One region of the Mesorhizobium sp. WSM4809 genome, then DNA from elsewhere that is predicted to be linked to it. Evidence: riboswitches for the same ligand, from Rfam matches in the RefSeq annotation. Region 1 holds a riboswitch; each other region holds the start of a gene.
What was found. Region 1 has a riboswitch for thiamine pyrophosphate ahead of thiC (phosphomethylpyrimidine synthase ThiC). Riboswitches for the same ligand answer to the same signal wherever they lie in the genome.

Region 2: linked by a shared signal. The riboswitch ahead of thiB (thiamine ABC transporter substrate binding subunit) and the one ahead of thiC (phosphomethylpyrimidine synthase ThiC) in region 1 are both predicted to bind thiamine pyrophosphate.
Region 3: linked by a shared signal. The riboswitch ahead of AC0L24_RS24155 (YkoF family thiamine/hydroxymethylpyrimidine-binding protein) and the one ahead of thiC (phosphomethylpyrimidine synthase ThiC) in region 1 are both predicted to bind thiamine pyrophosphate.

The regions. Positions count from the first base shown of each region.
Region 1 is NZ_JBVVQW010000004.1:580,838-587,684, forward strand. It holds gene AC0L24_RS13870 (thiazole synthase) at 1-589, opposite strand, end outside; gene thiS (sulfur carrier protein ThiS) at 591-788, opposite strand; gene thiO (glycine oxidase ThiO) at 757-1,758, opposite strand; gene thiC (phosphomethylpyrimidine synthase ThiC) at 1,755-3,590, opposite strand; TPP riboswitch at 3,694-3,810, opposite strand; partial or broken gene panD (aspartate 1-decarboxylase) at 3,926-4,376, opposite strand; partial or broken gene AC0L24_RS13895 (3-oxoacyl-ACP synthase) at 4,411-4,581, opposite strand; partial or broken gene AC0L24_RS13900 (aminotransferase class III-fold pyridoxal phosphate-dependent enzyme) at 4,599-5,203, opposite strand; partial or broken gene AC0L24_RS13905 (biotin synthase BioB) at 5,199-5,375, opposite strand; gene AC0L24_RS13910 (S46 family peptidase) at 5,689-6,847, shown strand, end outside.
Region 2 is NZ_JBVVQW010000007.1:40,185-47,031, forward strand. It holds gene AC0L24_RS19070 (M48 family metalloprotease) at 1-1,043, opposite strand, end outside; gene thiQ (thiamine ABC transporter ATP-binding protein) at 1,301-2,083, opposite strand; gene thiP (thiamine/thiamine pyrophosphate ABC transporter permease) at 2,076-3,698, opposite strand; gene thiB (thiamine ABC transporter substrate binding subunit) at 3,939-4,937, opposite strand; TPP riboswitch at 4,981-5,095, opposite strand; gene AC0L24_RS19090 (thiamine diphosphokinase) at 5,183-5,827, shown strand; gene AC0L24_RS19095 (ABC-F family ATP-binding cassette domain-containing protein) at 5,829-6,847, shown strand, end outside.
Region 3 is NZ_JBVVQW010000011.1:129,620-136,466, reverse strand. It holds gene AC0L24_RS24180 (hypothetical protein) at 1-276, opposite strand, end outside; gene AC0L24_RS24175 (methyltransferase family protein) at 662-1,357, opposite strand; gene AC0L24_RS24170 (ABC transporter substrate-binding protein) at 1,530-2,549, opposite strand; gene AC0L24_RS24165 (ABC transporter ATP-binding protein) at 2,542-3,309, opposite strand; gene AC0L24_RS24160 (ABC transporter permease) at 3,306-4,067, opposite strand; gene AC0L24_RS24155 (YkoF family thiamine/hydroxymethylpyrimidine-binding protein) at 4,162-4,770, opposite strand; TPP riboswitch at 4,761-4,874, opposite strand; gene AC0L24_RS24150 (RodZ family helix-turn-helix domain-containing protein) at 5,070-5,399, shown strand; gene msrA (peptide-methionine (S)-S-oxide reductase MsrA) at 5,493-6,011, opposite strand; gene AC0L24_RS24140 (ArnT family glycosyltransferase) at 6,144-6,847, opposite strand, start outside.

The DNA of each region.
Region 1 (6,847 bases):
CCATGACGGTGGCCGCGTGCGACGGCCGTCCAAGCCCCGCATCCACAATCAGCGGGACGCCAGGGAAATATCCGCGCATCGAGCGCAGCGCCGTCATGTTGACCGGTCCCAAGGCGGAACCGATCGGTGCGCACCACGGCATCAGGACCTTGCAGCCCGCTTCCAGCAGCCGCTCGGCGACAACAAGATCGTCGGTGGTGTAGGGGAACACGCTGAAGCCGTCTTCGCACAGGATGCGGGCGGCTTCAACCAGACCGAACACATCCGGCTGTAGCGTGTCGTGATTGCCGATCACTTCGAGCTTGATCCAGTTGGTGCCGAAGACCTCGCGCGCCATTTTCGCGGTGGTGACGGCTTCCTTGACGGAAAGGCAGCCGGCGGTATTGGGCAGGATTCTGGTGCCCAGCGAGCGGATCAACGACCAGAATTGTTCGCCGGCCCTACCGCCCGCCATCTCACGCCGCAACGAGACGGTCACCACCGACGTGCCCGACGCCTTGACTGCATCGGCAAGGATGGCCGGCGAAGGATACTGAGCCGTGCCGAGAAGCAGGCGCGACGAAAGCTCGGTTCCATAAAGCTCCAACATGCTAGCCGCCCTGCATGGGCGAGAGGATTTCGATCCGGTCGCCGTCGATCAACTGGAACTCCGCGCGGTTGGCTTTGTGCACGAGGTCGCTGTTGACCGCGGTGGCGAGCCAATCGCCCTCATAGTCGAGCGCGGCAAGCAACTCGGCCAGCGTGGTGGCGGCAATCTCACGCACCTCGCCGTTGACCATCAGTTTCATGAGCATGCTCCTTGGTTCTGTCTTGACTGAAAACCAGGTCGGCAGCCTGGCGCGCCATGGCGGGGGCGAGGAGAAAGCCGTGACGATAAAGACCGTTGATCGCGATGATCTCACGGTCTGTTTCGACGCGTGGCAAATTGTCGGGAAATGCCGGACGGACACCCACACCGGTTTCAACGATCTCGGCCTCACCAAAGGCCGGATGGAGGGCATGGGCGGCGCCCAGCAGCTCCATCATGGAACGCGCCGTCAACGGTCCGGCGCTCTGGCTTTCAATCATCGTCGCTCCGATCATGAAACGGTGATCGGTGCGCGGCACGGCATAAAGCGGAAAGCGTGGATGAAGCAAACGGACCGGCCGCGACAGCGAGACATCAGGCGTGCGAAGGATCAGCATTTCGCCGCGAACACCGCGCAGTCTGTCATCGGCCGCTGCCATTCCCATGCAGTCTATCTGACGGGCGAAACCCGAAACAGGCCGGGCGTCGCAGCCGAAGTGGAATTTGACACCCATGGTCGCAAGCTTGTCATGAAGTGCCGCCATCGCCCGGCGTGGGTCGAGGTGAGCCTCGTCGGGGAAGAGCAATCCACGCCGGAAGCGGCCGGCGAGGTCGGGTTCCAGGAGCGCAATTTCGTTTTCATCGACGCGCCGATGCCCTGACGTGCGACTGGCGAACCGGTCAAGCTCACCGGCATCACGCGGCGCGGCCACGACCAATGTCCCGGCCCGTGTCACCTGACCCGACAGCACCGCATCCCACCAGTCGGCAGCGTCGCGTCCGAGATCCAGCACCGGCTGCTCCGCGCTTTCGCGCTCGCACCATGGCGCCAGCATGCCGCCGGCGAACCACGACGCGTTGCCGCCAAGGCCATGCCGCATCTCGGCGACTGTGACCTTCGCGCCGCGGGCGGCGAGTTCGAAAGCGACGGTGAGGCCGGCAACGCCGGCCCCTTTGACGAGCACCCTCATGATGGTTTGGGAGCCTCTGGCACGACCGGTACGCCAGTCTCGTCCGCCGGCATGTAGAGATCGCCGCCCTCCCGGTATTTTGCAGCCATTGCCGCCATGCCTTCCTTCTGGGCCTCGGCACGGATGTCGTGAGAAATGCGCATGGAGCAGAATTTCGGCCCGCACATCGAACAGAAATGTGCCAGCTTGTGCGCCTCCTTGGGCAAGGTCTGGTCGTGGAAGGACCGTGCGGTTTCGGGGTCGAGCGACAGGTTGAACTGGTCCTCCCAGCGGAACTCGAAGCGCGCGCGCGAAAGGGCATCATCCCTGGTTTTCGCTGCCGGATGGCCCTTCGCCAGATCGGCTGCATGGGCGGCTATCTTGTAGGTGATCACGCCAATCTTGACGTCGTTGCGGTCGGGAAGGCCGAGATGCTCTTTCGGCGTGACGTAGCAAAGCATTGCGGTGCCGAACCAGCCTATCATGGCGGCACCTATCCCTGAGGTGATGTGGTCATAGCCGGGCGCGATGTCGGTCGTCAGCGGCCCCAACGTGTAGAACGGCGCCTCACCGCACACTGCGAGCTGCTTGTCCATGTTCTGCTTGATCTTGTGCATGGGGACATGGCCCGGGCCTTCGATCATCACCTGGCAGTCCTTTGCCCAAGCAATCTTGGTGAGTTCTCCAAGTGTTTCCAGTTCGGCGAATTGCGCCGCGTCGTTCGCATCGGCTATTGAACCGGGACGAAGGCCGTCGCCGAGCGAGAAGGAGACGTCATAGGCTCTGGCGATGTCGCAGATTTCCTCGAAATGCTCGTAGAGGAAGCTCTCCCGGTGATGGTGCAGGCACCATTTGGCCATGATCGAGCCGCCGCGCGAGACGATGCCCGTGACCCGGTCGACGGTCAGCGGTATGTAGTGCAGCCGCACGCCGGCGTGGATGGTGAAATAGTCGACGCCTTGCTCGGCCTGCTCGATCAGCGTGTCGCGGTAGACCTCCCAGTTCAGATCCTCGGCGATGCCGTTGACCTTTTCCAGCGCCTGATAGAGCGGCACCGTACCGATCGGCACCGGCGCATTGCGCACGATCCAGTCGCGGATGTTGTGGATGTTGCGGCCGGTCGACAGGTCCATCACCGTGTCCGCGCCCCAGCGGATCGCCCAGACCATTTTTTCGACCTCTTCGGCCATCGACGATGTGACCGCCGAATTGCCGATATTGGCATTGATTTTGACCAGGAAATTGCGGCCTATGATCATCGGCTCGCTCTCGGGATGGTTGATGTTGACGGGAATGATCGCGCGCCCGCGCGCCACCTCGTCACGCACGAATTCCGGCGTCACGAAATCTGGAATCGCCGCGCCGAAGGCTTCGCCGTCGCGCTCGAGCTTGCCGCGAAGCATCTCCCGCCCGAGGTTCTCGCGGATGGCGACGAACTCCATTTCGGGTGTGATGATGCCGGCGCGCGCATAGGCAAGCTGGGTAACCGCCTTGCCGGCCTTGGCCTTTAGCGGCCGGTTGCGAACGGGAAATTCTGGCGTCAGACGCTCGCCCGTGACGAATCCATTATCTTCGGGCCGGACGTGGCGGCCGTCATAAGCCTCGACATCGCCGCGTGCCACAATCCATTCGTGGCGAATCCGGGCGAGGCCGTTCTCAATGCTGGTTTCGACTGTTGGGTCGGTATAGGGGCCGGACGGATCGTAGACGATGACAGGCGGCTCGCCGGCCGTTGGATGGACGGAGATTTCGCGCATCGGTACCTTGATGTGCGGGTGGAGGACGCCGGACTTGTGGATTTTCCGCGAGGCGGGCAGCGGTCCCGTCGAGACGGCGGGCGTGAGGGCATTCATCTTGAGGCTCCTTTGCTCATGCATTGGAGACCCAGTTCTGTGCCGGAAGGATGAAAAGTCGCTCTGGTCGACCTGCCGAAACAGGACCTCGGGCGTAAACTCCCGCAAAGCGCTTGCACCGTCCCTACGCCAGTATGAACTGGATCAGGTTCAACGGGTCACTGCGCCGTGAAAGCCAGCAGTATCTCAGCCCCTTGCCGGGACTCCCCTGGTGAATGCCCTAGGTTGAACGGGCCTGCGCTATCTTGTCAAGCGGGTTCGGGCGCCTTGGGCCGGCGGTGACGGCCGGCGGTTAATCAAACCGCGCGGGAGTTCGCGCATGCGTCGGGACCAAATCACGCCCCGGAGACCAGGGCCGTGATGGCCAAAGCCTCATTCGCCTCGTCAAGGATCGAGAACGGTAACACCCATTTACATCAAGATCGACGGAGTAGCTCAGGCGATCGCCTATGTGGTTGTCCTGGTCGAACCGGACGATCCGCGGCTTCAGCGAGGTGATGTGCGCTTCGTCCAGGTAGACGGAGTTGCAGACAACGATCTGGTCGTCGTGCTGGCAGGTGCGGGCAGCCGCACCATTGAGGATGCAGCATCGTGAGCGCGCTCGCCGAGAATGACATAGGTCGAAATCCGCGCTCCGGAATTCTTGTTCCATATCTCCACGAATTCCATGGGCAGGATTCCGGCTGCCTCGCAGTGGACGGGGTCGAGCGCAATCGAGCGATGATAGTTGAGGTTCGCTTCGGTGACGTGGATGCCGTGCAGCTTGCCAGCGACTAGCTTTCGCATTGGTCTGTTGTCCTATCCATCATGAATGACCAGTCATGTCGCCGGCACGGGCGGCGAGGCCAGACAACGTGTCTTCGTCCGTTGCCCAGAATCGCGAGCGAATTCCGGTGCGCTGCTCGATCCAGCCAGGTTCGAGCCCGAGACCGGTTTCGATTTCCGGGTTATCGACCTTTCGCCCGGGCGCATGGTGGCCAAGCCCGAGAATGCGCGACGATCTGCCCGTGGCGTCGAACCGAAGCGTTCGCCGGCCATCCTCGATGGCGTCATAGAGACCGTCCAACTCGTCGCCGGTGATGCAATAGGGCGGGAGGGGGTAGAGGACATTGCCGAGCGGGCGAATAAGCAGGCCGCGCTCATGGAAGAACGCGCGCAGTTTCGGTCCGATCTCGGCCAGATAGCCGGCGGAGCCGGCGCGCAGATCGAGTGCCGCGATCGTGCCGGTCGCGGCTGCCGGTGAAGAAAGGTGTCGCGAAAGCGTCGAAGCCCCGGCGGCCTGCATCGCGCTCAAGGCCGCGATCCGCTCGGCGACAGGCTCGTTCCGCCAGATCTCGACATTGGCGAGTGCGGCCCGCACAGGCAATCTTATTGGCGGTGTACGAACTCGAATGAAAGAAGGTCTTCTTCCGGTCGATCGAATAATGAGCCTTGGAGGATCGTATCGGTGGCCAGCGTGGCGGCCAGCGGGATAGCGCCGCCGGTCAGGCTTCGAGGTGCAAAAGGATATCAGGAGAAATGGAGGCCTGCTCGCAGGCGAACATGGTTGCGGTGCGTCCCCAGTCGGTCATCACCTCATCGGCGGTCAGCAGCGTGCCTGAGGTCTCGGCGATCGGCTGAAAGACGGACATGCGATTTCGGCATCATGATGCGCGCCAGCGCGATCACGCGCACGAATTCGATCGGCTCGATCGGCTTGGCGTCGGCAAGCGGGGTGCCGTCGATCGGGATAAGCATGTCGATCGGAACGCTTTCGGGATGTTCCGGCAGATCGGGGGAAGAAACGCGCTCTCACGATTATGGACAGGCGACGGCGATTCGGCAGCGGGCTTCGTCGCTAGCGAGGACGAGGGGCGTCCGGTCTACGACGAAATGTCGTAGGTCGGACATGGAAGGCAGCTTACCATTTGAGTCGTTGAAAGCTTTATTGCTTTGGCACGATTAGTGCAACGGACGAGCCGCAAACGTTGCCCAGAACCGATACGATGAGGGGAGCGTCATCGCAGGCGCTGGCGTCGCCGGCCAGCCCGAAGTCGATCCAGTCGGGGGAGACAGTAGATAGAATGGGAGAGGCACCAGTATGAACTGCGAATGTGATATGGTTGCTTGGGTAAGTGCCATCGCCTTGCTCTGGACGGCCACCGCTGCATCGGCGAACGAAGGCATGTGGATGCCGGCCCAGAGTGCGGAAGTCGGCGCGGCCATGCGCGCGGATGGGCTCCAGATCGATCCCGCGCAGCTGAGCCGTCTGGGCGCTGCCCCGCTTAGCGCGATCGTTTCACTGGGCGGATGCTCCGCCTCATTCGTCAGTCCGCAAGGGCTGGTCGCCACCAACCATCACTGCGTGCTGGAGTCCATCCAGTACAACAGCAGGGAGGGTCAAGACTATCTCACCAATGGGTTTCTGGCGAAGAGCCTGGGTGAAGAATTGCCTGCGGCGCCCGGCAGCCGCATCTATGTGACCGAGGATATGCGGGATGTGACCGCTGACATGCTCAAGGGCGTCTCGGACAAGCTGAACGGCCTTGCCCGCTATGAGCGGCTCGAAGCGAACCGCAAGGCGCTGATCGCTGCATGTGAAGAACAGGCCAGTCGCCGCTGCGACGTGAGGCCTTACTATGGCGGCGCTTTCTACTATCTCCAGCAGAACCTTGAAATTCAGGACGTGCGCCTCGTCTATGCGCCCGGGCTCGGCACCGGTAACTTCGGCGGCGAAACGGACAATTGGATGTGGCCGCGCCACACAGGCGATTTCGGCTTCTATCGCGCCTATGTCGCTCCTGATGGTTCCTCCCGGCCTTATGCGCGTGACAATGTGCCTTACCGGCCAAAGAGTTGGCTGCCCATAGCCCGTCAAGGCGTCCAAGAAGGCGATTTCGTGATGGTCGCCGGCTTTCCCGGCGCAACCCAGCGGTTCCTCACCGCCGATGAAGTCCAGTTCAACTTCGCCGAATACGAACCACTGTCCCAGCGTTTGCTCTCGGATTATGCCGCTCAGATCAAGCAAGCCACGGCAGGCAATCGCGAAGCGCAGATCCGCTACGCCTCCATCCTACAAGGCGTTGAAAACTACAAGAAGAAGCTGGCGGGCGATCTAGTCGGCGCCGACGCGATCGGCCTCGACGCGCGCAAGGCTACCGAGGAGGAAGTTTTTCGCGCTTGGGTCGCTGAGTATCCCGTGCGGCAGACGCGCTTTGACGCAGCAATCCGCGAACTGGACGCGATGGTGGGCGAGAATAGCCGGGCTTCGCTGGCGA
Region 2 (6,847 bases), on a different contig from region 1:
TCCGTCAGCGCCCGGTTCTTGTCGATGGAAACGCCATCGAAACGGATCGCTATGTCGCCGGGGCCGGTGGCCGTCACCGCTGCTGCCGAATTGTCGATGATGAAGCCGTCCGGCACCGTGAACGACACACCAAGGCCCGGGTGCAGGAAGGTTTCGCCGCGCACGTAGCCTTCCTCGGGCGTGTCGCCATAGAGCAGGCCGTCTATGCCGGCGAGGAAGGAATCGCGGTCGCGCGTGCCGACGCCCGGCGCGCCGAACTGGCGGGCATGGCGCTGCGCCAGATCGATGCGCTGCGGCGTGTTGGGGTGCGTGGCCAGGAAGTCCAGGCTAGCGTCGGTGGCGCCGCTGATCGAGCGGAAATCGGTATAGGCCGACATCGATTGAAGGAAGCGGCCTGCGGCGAAAGGATCGTAGCCGGCCTCGCCGATCGACTTGATGCCGATGGCGTCGGCTTCCAGCTCCTGGTTGCGCGAAAATTGCGCCAGCCTCAGCTTGCCGCGGATCAACGCCGCCTTGGCGGTCGGGCTGTCGCCGAGCACATCGGAGACCACCTTGGTCGCTAGGCCTTCCTCTGCCTCGAGCTGTTGGCGCTGCAGGCCGTGATTGGCGGTGACGTGGCCCATCTCATGCGCGATTACAGCGGCAAGCTCGGCCGAATCATTGGCCAGCGCCAGGAGGCCGCGGGTGATGTAGAGATAACCGCCCGGCAGCGCGAATGCGTTGACGTTGGGCGAATTTAGAATGGTGATGCGATAGGTCTGTGTCGGGTTGGCGGACACCACCGTCAAACTACCGACCACCTTGGCGACCATTCGCTCGAGCTTGGGGTCGGAATATTCACCGCCGTAAGTCGCCAGGATGCGCGGGTGCTGCGCCTTGGCCAATTCGGCGAGCTTGTTGTTGGCGCCGACATTGTCCACTGTGATCGGCTTGTCGGAAGGCTGGAAGCCGGATTCCTGAACTTCCGGCGGCGTGAACATCTGGCAGCTTGCCAACGCCACGGCAAAACCGGCCAGCGCGAGAAAACGCGCCAGCGGTTTCATTCCCAATGTGTTAGCGCCGATCGCCAGAACGGCTTCCTTTCGGGTCCCGGCGCATGACCACGAAAATCGGGGGCGATCTTCGGAACGCGTCATGCGCTATCTCAAACTGCTGCAGCATCCGTTGCCCGTCCCTTAGGGCGGGCGGCGGATACTGCAGGCAAATCACGGCCTGTGCCGGACCGGTAGGGCGACCTAGCCACACTCCCCCGGTCATGGCAAGCAAACGCCACATCGCCTGGAGCCGGTTTGACCGTAAATTATGTCCGCTTCCGGGCAACATCGCGTGATGTGGAATATCCAGCACCCGCGCCGATATAGCGCCGGAACGCCTCCGGACCAGCCCCGGTAAAGAAATCATCAGCCTTGCCGGTTGCGGCCACCAACCCATTGTCGACAAACACCATGTGCTCGCCGATGCGGCGTGCATCCTCGGGCTGGTGGGTGACAAATAGCACCGTCATGGCGCGTTCGGCATGAACGGCAGCAACCAGATTCAGCATCTCGTCGCGCAAAGCGGGTCCGAGCGAAGCGAATGGCTCGTCGAGCAGCAACACCGGTCGGTCGCGCACCAGCACGCGGGCCAGTGCGACGCGCTGGCGTTCGCCCCCGGAGAGCTCGCGCGGCAGGCGTTTCTCCTTGCCCGCGAGACCGGTGCGCGCAAGCGCCTCGGCGACCGCGGCGCGGTCCGCCTCGGTCAGTCCCAGGGAGGGCGAGCGACCGAGCCCGACATTCTGCTCGACGGAAAGATGCGCGAAGAGATTGTTCTCCTGGAACACCATCGACACCGGCCGCGCCGAGGCCGGCTCGGCGCTGACATCGGCCCCGCCGATCAGCACGCGGCCCGATTGTGGGGTCTCGAAGCCGGCGACCAGATTGAGCAGCGTCGACTTGCCCGAACCGCTCGGACCCATGATGGCGGTGATCTTCGCCGTGGCGAACTCGACGTCGAAGACAAGTGGCACCTCACCATAACTGAACGACACCTTGTCCAGCCGCACCGATGCGCCCTTTTCAAGCCTGCTGGCCGCCCCGTCACGCATCCCGGACCTTCTCCCTTCCCAGCCAGTGCGCCGCCACGATCAACGCGAGACAGACGAGGCCGAGCAGGAGTGCCAGGCCGGCGGCATCCTCGGTGCGGTAGCTGCCCATCCGAGCCAGAAGAAGGTAGGGCAATGTCTGCACGGAATCACTGCCGAACAGGGCAATGACACCGAGATCGCCCAGCGACAGCGCCATGGCGAAAGCGAAGGCCGTGGCGAGCGGGCGCCGCAGCGACGGCCAGTCGACCAGTATCAGCCGGTTCCAGCCCGCAATGCCGAGCTGTGCGCAGAGCCGTTCGTGACGCTCGCTCGCCGCATCATAGGCGGGACGCACGGCGCGCAGGGCGAACGGCATCGCCATCACCGCGTTGACGGTGACGACCATGACCGGGGCGATGGCAAAGACATCGCCGGCATGGCGCAGCAACAGGAACCAGCCGGCGCCGACGACGATCGGCGGCACGACAAGAACAAAGCCGGCGCCTGTATCGGCGGCGCGTTCGAGCAGTGTCTTTGCGCCGGCACGGCGGTTCAGCGCCAGTGCCCGCCGCGCCATGGTCAGCGCCAGCGACAGCATCACCGAGAGCAGTGCCGACAGGAAGGCGAGCGCCGCGCTGGTCAGCGTTGCCTGCCGGACAGTGGCCTCGCTGGCCAAACGGCCGAGATCCGCACCCAACCCGGCCATCACGGTTGCCGCCATCGGCCCAACGACGAACAGCAGCGCCAGGATGATGACTAGCGCGTTCAACCAGGTCTCGCTCCGATTCACCGAGATATAGCGGCGTTGCGCGACCGGCAAATTGGTGTCGCCGACCACATTGGCGCCCAGGCGCGTCAGGGCCAGCACAACGATAAAGGTCAGGGCGATCTGCAACAGCGTCAGTGTAACGGCCCGCGCGGGATCGAAATCGAAGCGCAGGGCCTGGTAGATGCCGACCTCCAGCGTCGTCGCGGCCGGCCCGCCGCCGAGCGTCAGCACGATCGTGAAGGATGTGATGCAGAGCATGAACACAAGCCCGGCGACGCCGGGCAGTGCGGCGCGCAGCGTTGGCCATTCGATCAGCCGGAACGCCGGCCGCGCCGCCATGCCGAGTTGGCTCGCCAACCGCCATTGGTCGGCCGGTATGGTCTGCAGCGCCTCGAGGAACAGCCGCGTCGCCAGCGGCAGGTTGAAGAAGACATGGGCGACGAGGATGCCGGACAGGCCATAGATACCCGGCCAGCTTCCGCCGCCGATCAAGGCAAGCACGCCGGCGAAATAGCCGGCACGGCCATAAAGCGCCAGAATGCCGAGCGCTGCGACAATAGCCGGCAGCGCCAACGGCACGGCGAAGATCTGCAGGATGAAGGCGCGGCCGAAGAAACGTGGATGTCGCGACAGAGCGCGCGCCACGAACAGCGCCGGGATGGCCGAAAGCAGCGTCGAGAGCGCCGCTTGCCAGAGCGTGAAGCGAATGACGCGAAGCAGATAGGGATCGAAGGCTGCCCAGGCGCCCGAGAAATCATGGGCGCCCTCGAAAAGCAGGCCGGCAAACGCGCCGCCGATCAGCAGCGCGATCGCGGCAAGCGCGACAATGCCGGCGCTGACGCGGGGATCAGAGGCTGCGCGTCGCACGCCGGACCACCAATCTCCGGATCGCGGCACTTACAAAGGATTGCGTTCCTTCGCGCCCCCCTCTGTCCTGCCGGACATCTCCCCCACAAGGGGGGAGATTGGCAATTTCGACGCCTCGCTCACTCCAGCAGCATTGGCGATTGGCGAAATCGCCGATGGCAGCCAATCTCCCCCCAAGCGGGGGAGATGTCCGGCAGGACAGAGGGGGGCGCCGTAGAGCACTCATCTTCGATAGCAAACTTATTTGCTCATCACCGCAAGCCATTCATCGACCCAGGCCTTGCGATTGGCAGCGACCTCTTGCGGGCTGAACAGCAAGGTCTTGGTCGGCTTGACCAGTTTATCAAAGGCCGGATTGAGCGGCTTGTCGGTCTTGCCGGCCGGGAACATCCAGTTGGTCTCGGGAATGGCATCCTGGAATTTAGGTCCGGTCATGAAGGCCATAAACTTGGCCGCCAGCGGATTCTTGGCCCCCGTCGTGGTGATACCCGCCACCTCGATCTGCAGATACTCGCCCTCCTCGAAGGAGGCGGCCTGGTAGCGCCCGGTGTTCTCGGCGATCATGTGATAGGCCGGCGACGTCGTGTAGGACAGCACCATCGGCGCCTCGCCCTTGGTGAACAGCCCATAGGCCTCGCTCCAGCCCGGCGTCACGGTCAGCACCTTCGGCTTGAGCTTGGCCCAGGCCTCCGGCGCCTTGTCGCCATAAACCGACTTGACCCACAGAAGCAGGCCGAGGCCCGGCGTCGAGGTGCGTGGATCCTGGATGACGATCTTGTCGTCGGCACTGCCTTCGACCAGCTCTTTCAGGCTTTTCGGCGGGTTCCTCAGCTTCTCGGTGTCGTAGACGACAGCGAAATAGCCGTAATCAAAGGGGACAAAAGTATCGTCGCTCCAGCCACCCGGCACGTTGACATCAGTTACGCCGCCATGCGGCGCGAACAAGCCTGAGGCCTTGGCATCGGCGGTGAGATTGGTGTCGAGGCCAAGCACGATATCGGCCTTGGTCGATGCGCCTTCCAATCTGACGCGGTTGAGCAACGCGACGCCGTCGGCGACCGAGACGAACTCGACATCGCAGCCGCATTCGGCCTCGAACGCCTTCTTCACCACGGGACCCGGACCCCAGTCGGCGGTAAAACTCTCATAGGTGTAGACGGTGAGCTTGTCCTTGGCCAAGGCCGGTCCGGACAAGGCCACGACCGTTGCTGAAACAAGAGCGTATAAAAGCGTGCGCATCGGCGCCTCCTTCGTTCGAATTGAAAGGAATTGAGGCGTCGGACTGTCCGAAACGTCTAATCCCTCCGCCGGTACAAACCGGATCAGGTTCAGCGGGTTGGCGAGACTGCCTCTCAGCCGGTCCGCGAAGATCGCGTCCGGCACCCCGTTAGAGCGTTTCGACACATAGGCCGGCCCGATCCGCCACGCAAGTGGGAGTTTGCCGCCTTCCGTTTCCCGTGCCGGGCTGGTAAGGGCCACACGATATGAGCACATTCACCATCCTGCTTGGCGGCGATCTCATCCGCACGCCACGGCTCGACCGTCAGGTCGAAGGCTCCCGCGTCATCGCCGCCGACGCCGGCATAGGCCATGCGCAGTTGCTGGGCCTCGTGCCGGAGCTGTGGGTGGGTGATTTCGATTCCGTGCCGGCGAACCTGCCGGACGATCTCGCTTCCGTGCCGCGCCGGACCTTCCCGGCGGAAAAGGACCAGACCGATGGCGAACTGGCCATCGCCGCAGCACTCGAGCGCGGCGCGACCCGGCTGGTGCTCGCCGGTGCTTTCGGCGGCAAGCGCGCCGACCACGCTTTCCTGCATCTGGCGCTTGCCTTGCGGCTGGCCGAAGCAGGGACCGATGTGCTCCTGACCAGCGGCGCCCAGGAAGGCATTCCCCTGCTGCGCGGAACGGCCGGCTTCGACTATGCCGATGGCACGCTGTTTTCGGTGCTCGGCTTTTCCGAGCTTGCCGGGTTGACCGTCACCCGCGCCAAATGGCCGCTGAACCACGTCAAGGTGGCCTTCGGTTCGTCGCTGACCATTTCCAACGAGGTCAAGGGCCGCCTCGAAATCGCGCTCGGCCATGGCCGCGCGATGCTGCTCGCTCATCCCTATCCCTTACCTGAAAGCTGACATGGCCCCGCCTCTTCTCAACCTCGACGGGATAAAACTGACCTTCGGCGGCACGCCGCTGCTCGACGGCGCCGCCTTGACGGCTTCGGCCGGCGACAAGATCGCACTGGTCGGCCGCAACGGGTCGGGCAAGTCGACCCTGCTGAAGATCGCCGCTGGCCTGATCGAGCCGCAGGACGGTGAGGTGTTCCGCCAGCCTTCGGCAACTGTCCGCTATTTGCCGCAGATGCCCGACATGGAGGGCTTTGCCACTGTCCGCGCCTATGTCGAGGCCGGGCTTGGCCCTGCCGACGATCCCTACCGCGCCAGCTATCTGATGGAGCATCTCGGACTGTCGGGCGAGGAGCGGCCCAACGATCTGTCGGGCGGCGAGGCGAGGCGTGCTGCCCTTGCCCGCGTCATGGCGCCGGAGCCAGACATCCTGCTGCTCGATGAGCCGACCAACCATCTCGACCTCTCGGTCATCGAATGGCTGGAAGAAGAACTCATCCGCACCTCCTCGGCACTGATCGTCATCTCGCACGACCGCCGCTTTCTCGAACGTGTGTCGCGCGCCACCATCTGGCTCGATCGCGGCCAGACCCGCAGGCTGGACAAGGGCTTTGGCCATTTCGAGGAATGGCGCGACCTGGTCCTGGAGGAAGAAGAGCGCGAGCAGCATAAACTCGGCCGCCAGATCGTTCGCGAAGAGCATTGGCTGCGCTACGGCGTGACGGCGCGGCGCAAGCGAAATATGCGCCGGCTCGGCGAGTTGCAGACCATGCGCCAGCGTTTTCGCGGCCATCGCGGTGCCGAAGGGTCGGCGACCATGGTGGCGAGCGACGCCGCCGAGTCCGGCAAGCTGGTGATCGAGGCGAAGAACATCGAGAAGAGCTTTGGCGATCTCACCGTGGTCAAGGGGTTTTCGACCCGCATCCAGCGCGGCGATCGCGTCGGCCTGGTCGGGCCGAACGGCGCCGGCAAGACGACGCTCTTGAAGATGCTGACCGGCGAGATGAAGCCGGACGCCGGTTCGGTGCG
Region 3 (6,847 bases), on a different contig from region 1:
AGCGCCGAGACCAGCATTGACACCGCTCGAGCCGCCGACATTGGCACCGGCCCCGGCCTTTACACCACCGCTGCCGCCCACCGAGGCGCCCACTCCGGCGCTGATGCCGCCACTGCCGCCAACGGAAGCCCCGACGCCGGCATTGACGCCGCCGCTACCACCCACCGAGGCACCAACGCCAAGGCCGATTCCCGCAGCATTGGCGGGCAGGGAAAGGGCTAAGATTACCGCACTACCCGCCAACATGTTGGCGACTGTCTTGATGGTGTGAGCCATAACACTCTCCTGTTGTCGTTGCGCTAAAGCAATTGGCGAGAGGCCGATTGCAAGATCAACTACGCGAGGTGGTGAATTTCAGTTTCAGAGAGAGAATACTCAACCTGAAGCGTGGTATACATCAACAAAATTTCTGAAATAAAATTATAATAAAGTTGGAATAATTTCTCTTTACACTAACAGCGCATAAGGCCATTGATGATCGGACGTTACTCTGCTCGTCTTTACTGCGAGGCCGTACACCGCACCGGACAGCGCATGAGCCTCTCGCAAGATCAGCAAGACCGCCACGATGATTGCAAGTGGCCAGAGTCTGTCGGCGGATGCGGGAGCGAGAGAGTGCAAGCGTGATTGCAGGCCGAACGATTCTGCGCTGGCCGGCTTGTCAGACGATCCCGTAGAACAGCCTGTAGTGGACGCGCTTCATATAGTCCCGGTATTCCGGCGTCGCGGCTAACAGCGCCTCTTCGCGCAGGATGCGATGAACCTGGAAGAAGGTGATCGCGGCGTAGACAGCAAGATTGTAGAAGGAAAAGGCCGACAGCAGGAACAGGACATGACCGGCAAGGTATCCGGCATAGATCGGGTGCCGCACCAGGCGGTAGGCACCGTCGGTCATCACGCCGCGATTGCCCGGCAGAATGGCGAAAGAACGCCCTAGCGATATCTTCCCCCAGATCACGAACCCCAACGCCAGGACTTGCAGCGGCGCGGCGGCATAGATCGGGATGATGGCCACGCCCGGTTCCAGGTCGATGAAGCCGACACCGAAGCTGGCGACCACCGAAACAACCACCGTCAGCGGGTTCCAGTCGCGTACCTGTGGTCGCCGCGACAGAAGCAGCCAGGTAAAGGTCAGGATCTCTGAAATTGCCACCAGCGCCACATTGATGCGGGTCGGGTCGAGCATCAGGTGATATACGCCGCGGTAGACGAACATGCCCGCGAAGGCCAGCGCGCAGATCCGAAAGAAACCTTCGCGCAAATCCACCAGGATTTCGCGCGTTCGGGCTGCGGACAAAATCCTGCCGTCACTGATGTGCGAAAGCGCCTCGCTTTTTGATATGAGCAATGCAAACACCCCAATGATCCCTCAGGGCGACCTTTGCACGCAACCATTGCCGGGCAGTTAATCAACAAGATCAGATCGGCATTAAACTGGCTGTCGGGGAGCCAGGGCGCCACTCCCAGACGACCTGCTCCACGCGGTCGCCCAGAAAGACTGGCGACCCATCTCATTTGGTTTTGCCAGACTAGCTCAGATAGTCGTTGCGGAAATAGCTCCCGAAATCCGGGCGTTGAGCAACCAGCTTGCCGTCGGCATCACGCAAAATGCCGGACGCGAAGAGATAGCCGCCGATCGCTCCCATCTTGGCCGGATCCATCGTCCCGATGGCGCCGCTTTGGCTGCGCAGATAATGGCCGTCGATCAGCGCCTTCAGTGAGGCGTGGATCAGCGCCGGATTGGTCAACGCATCCTTGTTGGCCGCGATCAGCAGGGCTGCCGCATCTTCGGGGTGATCGACCGCGAACTGGTAGCCGCGCCGCGTCGCCTGGACAAAGGCGGCCGCAGGCTTGGGGTTTGCCTGGAGATAGGCTTCGCTCGAAGAGATCAGTGTCGTGTGCTCGTCAGGCACGCCGTAATCGGCATAGACGAAGCTGCGTTGTTTGACGCCCCTGAGCTCGGCGTCGACACCCTCCCAGGTCGAGACTTCGAGCGTGAAATCGACCGAACCGTTGGCCAGCGCCTCATAGGCTGAGGTGCCGAGCGTCACCGTCTCGAAATTGCCCTTGCCGCCATCATGGCGGATGATGGTCGATATCAGGGCGTTTTCCCAGGCGCTGCCGAAGCCGCCATAGGTCAGGCCGTCGAGGTTTCTCGGGCTTACGATCTCGCTGCGGGCCGCATTGAAGACCACGCGGCCGGTTTCCGATTGCACCACCGCATAGACGCCCTTCAGGTCCGCTCCGGCGGTTCTCTGGGTGAACAGGCTGATGGTGCCGTTGATGCCGAAATCGGCGACGCGATTTGCAACCAGCGTGCCCGCACCGGTATCGCTGTAAGGCAGGATGTCGACCTCGAGCCCGGCCTCGCGATAGAAGCCCTTGTCGCGGGCGACGAACAGTCCGATGTGGTTGGTGTTGACAGTCCAGTCGAGGGCAACGGTGACCTTTTGTGCCGATTGTGCTTGGGCTCGCCCCGATCCGGCAACGAGCGGAAGGCCTGTGGCAAGGGTCAGCAACAACGCCTGCCGGCGCGTCAAGTCAGTCATGATCGTGTCCTTTGGATGGGGTGGCGTTGAGGATGATGTCGAGAATCTCGGCCTCGAGCGTACTTGCCTGGCGCGCGGCATCGCCGCCAAGGCTGCGCGGGCGCGGCAGCGGCACCTTGATTTCACGCACGATGCGGGCCGGGCGCGCCGACAGCACATAGATGCGGTCGGACAGGAACACGGCTTCGCGCACGTCATGGGTGATCAGGAGCGCCGTCCAGCGATGATGCCGCCACATCTGTTCCAGCCAGCGCTGCATGGCCGTGCGGGTCAGCGCGTCGAGAGCGCCGAACGGCTCGTCGAGCAAAAGCATGTCGCGTTGCTGCACCACCGTGCGCAGCAAGGCCGCGCGCTGGCGCATACCGCCGGACAGTTGCGCTGGAAAATGCCGCTCGAAGCCGGCAAGCCCGAATTCGGCAAACAACGGCGCAACGCGCGCCCGCGCCGCCTGTCTCCTCATGCCTTGCACTTCGAGCCCGAGCGTCGCGTTTTCGAGGATGCGCCGCCACGGCATCAGCGCGTCACGCTGCGGCATGAAGGCGAAATGCCTGCCGTGGTCGTCGAGCGGCGCGCCGTCGAACAACATCTCGCCCTCGCCATGCTCGGCGCCGGTCAGGAGCTGGAAGAGTGTCGATTTGCCGGCGCCCGAGGGTCCAAGGATCGAGACGAATTCACCAGCGCCGACGCTAAGCGAAATATCGGCCAGCACGTCGAGCCCACCGAACGCCTTGCGCACATGCCGCAGCTCGAGCCGGTTCATCGCCAGGCCCCCTTCCCGGCGGTTTCCTTGCCGGCCCGCTCCCAGGGCATCGCGAGGCGCTGCAGCAGTACAGTCGACCCGAACAGGACAAGTGTCAGCGCGGCACTCACTCCGACGGCGGCAAGAACCAGGTCAGGACGGAAATTGTTCTTGGCGTTGAGCATGTAGATGCCCAGCCCCTTCGCGGCCCCCGCATATTCGGCGAAGATCGCGCCGACCACGGCGTAGGTGATGGAGATCCTCAAACCAGCGAAGAAATAGGGCAGCGCCGAAGGCAGCCGTGCCAGCACGAAGATGCGCCAGCGCCCTGCCCCCATGGCGCGCAGCATTTGCCCGATCTCGGCCTCGGTCGACTCATAACCCTCGACCAACGCAACCAGCATCGGAAAGAAGGTAACCAGCGCCACCAGCATGATCTTGGGCGCCAGCCCGAAGCCGAACCAGAGCACCACCAGCGGCGCGATCGCCACCAGCGGCAAGGTCTGGCTGACGATTAAGACAGGAAACATCGCACGCCGCAGCGGCTGGAAGAAGTCGACCAGCATTGACAGCACGAAGGCAGCGCTGAGCGAACAGGCAAAGCCGAGCAGCGTGGCGCCGATGGTCGGAATGGCGTTGTCGGCCAGCGCCTGGCGATTGAGCAGCGCTTGCTCGAAAACGCGCGACGGCGCCGGCAGTGTCGTCGGCCTGATGCCGGAATAGGTGGCATAAAGCTCCCACGCCAGCAGGAGCAAACCGACCGAGATCATGGCCGGCATTGCCTTGACAAGAAGGCTCGCGATCGGGCGCGAAGCGACTGATGATGTGGCCACGGGAGATAACCTTTGACGGCAGCGCGAAAGCGCGGCTGGCTCAGACAGCCGACGGGCTGTTGGCCGAGACCGTGACGTCGAGGGTTACGTGGCCGGCGCCTGGTCCGAAGCGGCAGAAGGCCTCGTCCAGCGCCGAAAAGATCGCACCGGCATCACCGCGCAGTTTCGTGCAGAAATGCTTGGAACGCTCATAGACGCCGGACTGCTTGAGAAAATCGATGCAGCCGTAGATCTCGTCCATGTGGTCGTCGGTGCCCATCACATAGAGCGAGAACTGCGCCGCCGCCGGCTGGCCGGTGGCAGCAGCATTGCGCACCGCCGCGATGGCCGCATCCTTGCGCGGGCCGAGTGGCCCAACAGGCCCGCCAAGTGCATCGGAGCGGCAGATCGGATCATCCGGCTCGCCAGGGCACCCGCGCGAGATGGTGGCCGACAACACGCAATGTTTGCCGCTGCGTGCCGCCGCCACGAAGAGGTCGCGCATGGCGGGAAACAGCACTTCGGGCGGCCCGACCAGCAAGGTCGAGATGTCGTCGGTCTCGATCCTGAGCTTGTCGCGCCAGGGATCGAGCGCACCGAGCGCGCCAAGAATGACACCGACGAAATCGTCGGTCATGGGGTATAGGGAAATCTGTGCGCCTGAAAACATCGCCCGCCTCGCTCCGCTGGTATTACCCAGATCAGCTTCTAGGGTCTGTGGGCTTGCCGCCCCCGTCTCAGCCCCGACCGTACGGAGCACCCCTGTGGATGTGCGCCTTAAAGCATCATTCGAGTTCAAGGGAAAGCCGTTTTTTCAGAGCACTGCGCCAAAAGCATTGCGCCAGTCACGGTGCGCCTGTGCGGAATTTTGTCGGGAACCTTCGCCGCTGCGACCGGTTGTCCCCACAGTCGCAACGCGATCACTTTCGTAGAAAACAAGCGACGACTTCACAGAAATGGAGACAAACCATGTTCATGAAAATCCTCGCAGCTTCGGTTCTCACCATTGGTCTGGCCACGTCAGCCATGGCGCAAAGCGCCGGCAGCAACAACGCAAATGGAAGCGGCAGCGGCAAATCGGTGACGGTTGAGCCGAACACGCCGGCTTCACCGAATACGGTCGAGCCGGACACTGTCGACCCGGGCACGACCAACAGCACGACTGGCACGGTAGGAGATATGAATTCAAACGCGGATCAGAATTGCCCGGCAAGTCCGCAGGGGGCGCAGGCAGATGCCAACGGCACCTCCCCGGGCACCACCTCGCCGACAGTCAACGACAACAATTGCGGCAAGTAATCTGCACGCGATCGAACCAAAGCCGCGGAGCACAACCTCCGCGGCTTTGTTCTACCACGACGCGGGGATCGGGGTTTGGTACAACCTTGAACTCTACGAAACCGCCGTCTCGCGAACCGGCAGCTTCCAGCCTGGCCTGACGAAGTGGCAGGTGTATCCGTTGGGATATTTCTCCAGATAGTCCTGATGCTCGGGCTCGGCTTCCCAGAACGGACCAACGGGTGCGACTTCGGTGATGACCTTGCCCGGCCACAGGCCCGAGGCATCGACATCGGCGATGGTGTCCTCGGCGACGCGCTTCTGTTCGTCGCTGGTGTAATAGATCGCCGAGCGATAACTCGTCCCGACATCGTTGCCCTGGCGGTTGCGGGTCGTCGGATCGTGGATCTGGAAAAAGCGTTCCAGCAGCGTGCGATAGCTTATGATGGCCGGATCGAAATTGATCTCGATGGCTTCGGCGTGGGTGCCGTGGTTGCGGTAGGTGGCGTTGGGCACGTCGCCGCCGCTGTAGCCGACACGGGTGGAGATGACGCCGGGATAGCGCCGTATCAAATCCTGCATGCCCCAGAAACAGCCGCCGGCAAGGACTGCACGTTCGGTCGAAGTCGCCATGTCACGTCTCCTCAAAAGCAATTCCAGGAAAAGTGTGTGGCGGTTTTCCGTCTGGAATTGCGTGAAAGCAAGTGGTCTCGCCATAAATGGGCATTGTCACCTGCTTCGTCCAGCGGACGCGGTGGATCTACCTCAATTGCTCGGTTGGGCGAGGCTGTCGATCAAACCCAGTAGCTTCATGCCAGGCGGAATGGCGGCAAAGCTGATCGCCACCGGTGGTGCCCTGAGCGACCAGTCGAAAAGAACGGTCTTGACCGGGATGTTTCCCAGCCACGCCAGCAGCCGAGGTGGCACGCCGCTCCCGGGCCAGACCAGAAGCATGCCGTGATCGCGCAGCCGCTGGCTGGTGATCCAGGGGGCGAGCCGCATGTCGAGGTCTGTGAAGATCGACGGCTTGTCATAGGCGTTGAGGCCCGCCAGCAACGCGATGCGGGTATCGCCGCCGACGATGTCGAGCCGACCGGGCACCGCCGCGTGCCAGACCGCCTCGGCTTCGTCCGAAATCTGCCGCGCTGGCCAGCAGACGGCATCCATGCGCCCGCGCAAATTGCAACTCGTCCAGCGGATGCCCGCATAGGCACCGGACATGCCGAGGATGCAGGCGAACGCGCAGATCGCCAGCCGTCGCAGTTCGACGGCGCCAAGCCGATGACCCAGCAAGGCGATCGCCACAACGCCGACCAGATTGTACATCGGCGCGCCCCACGCCTCGCCGGCGCCGGTAAACAGCGAGGCCACCATGACAAGCACCGCCGGACCAAGCCCCATCCACACGAGATAGGCCAGCGCGCCGCGCTCAATGGGCTGTTCCGGCGCGGGCGAACGCCGCAACAGCC